Regions from separate parts of the Arsenicicoccus sp. UBA2120 genome, predicted to be linked through region 1. Evidence: riboswitches for the same ligand, from Rfam matches in the RefSeq annotation. Region 1 holds a riboswitch; the other holds the start of a gene.
What was found. A riboswitch is a leader RNA that binds a small molecule or an ion and turns the genes downstream of it on or off. The one in region 1 is predicted to bind FMN.
Positions count from the first base shown of each region.

Region 2: another riboswitch for FMN. It lies ahead of ribD (bifunctional diaminohydroxyphosphoribosylaminopyrimidine deaminase/5-amino-6-(5-phosphoribosylamino)uracil reductase RibD); the one in region 1 lies ahead of B2P18_RS07820 (ABC transporter permease).

Region 1 covers NZ_DCYC01000054.1:22,393-24,833, reverse strand. Annotated here, with positions in the region: gene B2P18_RS07825 (ABC transporter substrate-binding protein) at 1-347, opposite strand, end outside; gene B2P18_RS07820 (ABC transporter permease) at 412-1,191, opposite strand; FMN riboswitch at 1,319-1,450, opposite strand; gene B2P18_RS07815 (Ppx/GppA phosphatase family protein) at 1,488-2,441, opposite strand, start outside.
Region 2 covers NZ_DCYC01000031.1:5,469-7,909, forward strand. Annotated here, with positions in the region: gene B2P18_RS03985 (DUF222 domain-containing protein) at 1-574, opposite strand, end outside; FMN riboswitch at 823-956, shown strand; gene ribD (bifunctional diaminohydroxyphosphoribosylaminopyrimidine deaminase/5-amino-6-(5-phosphoribosylamino)uracil reductase RibD) at 1,083-2,258, shown strand; gene ribB (3,4-dihydroxy-2-butanone-4-phosphate synthase) at 2,258-2,441, shown strand, end outside.

The DNA.
Region 1 (2,441 bases):
TCGACCATCTCGTCGCCCCCCGCGATCACGAGGTCCTCCTGCCCGGAGGCGATCGCGGTGAACAGCCCCTCCTGCGCGCCGTGGTGCCGGACCGTCACGTCGGCCCCCCGCTTGCGGAAGTAGCCCTGCTCGATCCCCACGTAGAACGGTGCGAACTGGATGTTGGGGATGTAGGTCAGTCCCACCGTGGCCTTGTCACCCCCGGCGCTGCTGCCGGCGGGGGTGGCAGCGGTGGACGACCGGACCACCTGATCGCTGCCGCTGCCGCTGCCGCCGCCGCACGCGGCCAGCGCCAGCACCGAGGTGAGTCCGGCGGCGGTGAGCAGGGATCGGCGGGTGATGGTCACGGGGAGTGGTCCTCTCGAGGGGTGCTGCGGGGGGTGGCTGATGGGGGGTGGGGACGGTTCGAGGTCAGCCGCGCGGGGTCTCGCGGACGTCGGCGACGATCGAGGAGCGTCGCTCGACGACCAGGAGCAGGGTGTATGCCGAGGCCGCGATGGCGCACAGCATGACGATCACGGCGACCATCCCGGCGGTGTCGACGGCGTCGCGCTGCAGGGTGAGCAGGGTGCCGAGTCCCTCGCCGCCCATGACCATCTCGCCCACGACCGCCCCGGTCACCGACAGGGTGAAGCCGTTGCGCAGCCCGGCGAGGACGTTGGGGAGCGCCAGGGGTGCCTCGACGTGTCGCAGCAGGTCCCAGCTGCCGGCGCCGTCGATCCGGGCGGCGTCGACCACCTCGTGCGGCACGTGGGTGAGGCCGACGACCGAGGAGATGAGGATGGGAAAGAACACCATGAGCGAGCACAGCGCCACGATCGCGGTCAGGCCGTAGCCGACCCAGAGCACCAGCAGCGGCGCGAGCGCGATGGCGGGGATCGCCTGGGTGGCGCCGAGGAAGGGGGTGACGGCGGCGCCGACCCAGCGCGAGCGGTGGATCAGCACGGCCAGCGGCAGGGCGACGGCCGCGCCGAGCGCGCAGCCCCCGAGCGCCTCGGCGAGGGTGAGCGCGACATAGGGCCACACCACGGGTCCACCGAGCATGCCCACCAGCCGCGTCGCGACGTCGACCGGGCCGGGCAGCAGGAAGGCGGGCAGACCGCCATAGGCGGCGACCAGCTCCCAGACGGCGAGCAGGACCGCGCCGAGCGCCAGGGGCGCCAGCCAGGTGTGCCTCGCGTGTCGGGACATCCTCACCTCCGGTCGACTCCCGTGCCGTTGCTGCGTGGCTGCGCCGGGGTCACCGTCGGTCGACGGACGTGCGCCAGGTGCGGCTCCGACCCGGTCGCGACGACCGGAGCGGGCGCCGACGAGGCGCCGCGTGCTGCCTCCCATCCGGACTTTCACCGTCGGTCCTGGAGTTCCACCAGGTCAACCGCCCACCTCGAGAGGTGGTCGGGTCGCGGACTGTCACCGCCGGCTCGGAATTGCACCGACCCCGGAGCACGTGCTCCCCCCAGTGTAGGCCCGTGGCCGGCCTCCCTCGGTCAGTCGACCGAACCCGCCAGGCGCAGGCAGACGCCGTCGAGGATGTCGTGCTCGGAGGAGACGACGAGGTCGTCGGCGCCCGCCCCCACGACGCGCTCGACGATCCGGCCCCAGATCAGGGCCCCGGGCCCGATGACGTCGACGCGGCCCGGGTGCATGAACGGCAGCGCCGCTCGGCTCGGTCGGTCCAGGCGCACCAGGTCCGCGCAGGCGGCGCGGACCACGTCGGCCGGGAGCCGGGACAGGTGGATGACCTCGGGGTCGTATGCCGCGAGCCCCATCGCGTGCGCGGTCACCGTCGTCACGGTGCCGGCGACGCCGACCAGCGTGCGCACGCCGGTGAGCTCGACCGTGCTGCAGGCCAGGTCGAGCTGCCGGTCGACCTCCGCCAGGGCGGCGGCGAGCTCGTCGGCCGTCGGCGGGTCGTGGTGCAGGTAGCGCTCGGCGTGCCGCACGCACCCCATGTCGACCGACCGGGCCGCCTCGACGACACCCTCAGCCGTCCCGCGCACCAGCTCGGTGGACCCGCCGCCGAGGTCGACGACGAGGTAGGGGCCGGGGATGCCGGCCGCCACCAGGTCACCCGTCGCGCCGAGGAAGGACAGCTCGGCCTCCTCGTCGCCGCTGATCACCTCGGGGACGACGCCGTCGTGCCCGTGCTCGGCGAAGGCGGCTCTCACCCCGGCCGCGAAGTCTTCCGCGTTGCCGGCGTCGCGGGCGGCCGAGGTCGCCACGAAGCGCACGGCCGAGACGCCGAGGCCGGCGCACTGCTCGGCATACTCGCGCGACCGTCCGAGAGCCCGCTCCATCGCGGCCTCGGAGATGCGCCCGGTCCGGTCGACCCCCTCGCCGAGACGGACGACCTCCATGCGGCGGACCACGTCGTGCAGCGCGCCGACGGCAGGCGCGGCAGGCCCATCAGGCACGGCGACGTCGACGTCCGCGACCAGGAG
Region 2 (2,441 bases), on a different contig from region 1:
GCGCGTGGCTCAACGTCGCCTCGGGCGAGAGGTCGTCGGGGGCGTGTCCGTGCTTGGGCGCGAGGACCCGGTCGAGGACACGCTCCGCCGCCTCGTCGGGCAGGGCGGCCGTGTCGTCGCGGACCGCGGTGGCGCGTTCGAGGGTGGTGCGGCCATGGGTCAGCGCACTCAGCAGCGCCCCCAGGAACTCGCGTGGCGAGGCGGCCAGGCGCGAGCGCCGCTGCACCTCGTGCAAGGCCAGGCCTGTGGCGGTGACGATCTCGGCGTTGGCCACCCGATGGCCCTCCGCGACGGCCTTGGCGGCGCGGCTCGGGCACGGGTCGGGACCCGCGAGCGCGCCCAGCTCGGTGGCGATGCTGTCCTGCAGCTCCGCGTGGGCGGAGATGGCCAGGGCGTGCAGGTGTCCGGTCAGGCGTTGGACAGCCACCACGCGAGCCAGGGCCAGCTGTTCCAGCACCTCTGAGTCAGGGCGCGGCTCGGCTCCAGGGGGTGTGTCGGTGGTGGCGACCAGGATCGTCTCCAACGCCTCGACGATCACGTCGGGCAGACCGAGAGAGCGGGTGTCGATGATCATGTTAACCGCCCCTTCCCCAACCTCAACGCCCCACCGTGGGACCTGGTCCTAGGATACCGCCGGAGGCCGGTCGAGGGAAGGGTCTGGATAGGTGTTTCCGCAGGTCAGAGCCGGTGCAGCCCGGTCGATGTCGCGTGCCGTGCAGGCCCCGGGCGAGGGCGGCGAATCCGAGGCGCACCGTGACCCGCCCCTCCGAGGCTGCGACGGACGTCGAGGTGGGCCCACAGGCCGTTGTGGCATAGTCGGCGGCACGTGCTCCGGGGTCGGTGCAATTCCGAGCCGGCGGTGACAGTCCGCGACCCGACCACCTCTCGAGGTGGGCGGTTGACCTGGTGGAACTCCAGGACCGACGGTGAAAGTCCGGATGGGAGTCAGCACGAGAGGTGCCCGAGAGGGTGCCTCGACGCAGGGCACCCTGCGGCAGGCCGTATGTCGGCCCGGCCGGCCAGGGTGTCCGTCGCCGTCATTCCCCGGAGCTCGCGCACCAGCAGCGAGCGAGAGGGACGAGATGACCGGCCAGACCGCCGCCGACGACGACCGGGGCGAGCACGACCGACACGGCCACCACCACAAGCACGCCGAGCACGACAGACACGACCAGCACGACGAGCAGCACAGCCACGGAGACCGTGAGCAGCGCGAGCGCGACCTCGTGCTCCTGCACCGCGCCGTAGCCCTGGCCGCCAACGGCCCGGCGGCTGACGCCAACCCGCGCGTCGGCTGCGTCCTGCTGGGCAGCGACGGCGAGGTCGTCGGCGAGGGCTGGCACCGCGGCGCCGGCACGCCGCACGCCGAGCTGGCCGCGCTCGCCCAGGCCAGGGCCGGAGGCCACGACGTCCGCGGCGGCACCGCCTACGTCTCGCTGGAGCCCTGCAACCACACCGGACGCACGGGCCCGTGCGCCGAGGCCCTGGTCGAGGCGGGGGTCCGACGAGTCGCCTATGCCCTGCCCGACCCCAACCCCGTGGCCGTCGGGGGCGCCGACACCCTCCGCGCGGCCGGTGTCCGGTGCGACCTGGTGCCGGTCGAGGGGGCCGCCACGCTGGTCGAGGCCTTCGTGCACGCCGTGACCCACGGCCGGCCCTTCGTCACCTGGAAGCTCGCCGCCACGATCGACGGCCGCTCGGCGGCGAGCGACGGCAGCAGCCAGTGGATCACCGGCCCTGCGGCCCGCGCCGACGTGCACCGGCTGCGAGCCACCGCCGGAGCGGTCGTGGTCGGCACCGGCACCGTGCTCGCCGACGATCCCCGCCTGACGGTGCGCGACGCCGACGGGTCCCACCACGAGCGGCAGCCGGTGCGCGTGGTGGTGGGCCGTCGCGACATACCGCCCACGGCCCGGGTGCTCGACGACGGCGCCCCGAGCCTGCTCGTCCGCGAGCGCGACCCGCACCTGGTCCTCGCCACCCTGCACGAGCTGGACGTCCGTCACGTGTGGCTCGAGGGCGGCCCCACGACGGCCGCCGCCTGGCTGCGGGCCGGGGTGGTCGACCGGGTCGTGGCGTATGTCGCACCCGCGCTGCTCGGCGCCGGCGCGGCCGCGGTGGGGGATCTCGGGGTCGCCACCATCGCCGACGCGCACCGCCTCACGACCACCGACGTGGCCGTCCTCGACGGCGACGTCCGGATCACCCTCCGGCCCCAACCGGTGCACCATCGCGTCGATCACCCAGGAGGACAGTGATGTTCCTCGAGCCACCCATCCAGGACGCCCTGCGGGCGCTGCGGGAGGGTCGGCCGGTCCTCGTCCTCGACGACGTCGACCGGGAGAACGAGGGCGACGTCGTCCTCGCCGCGCAGACCATGACCACCGAGTGGCTGGCGTGGACGATCCGGCACTCGTCCGGCTACGTCTGCGCGCCCATGC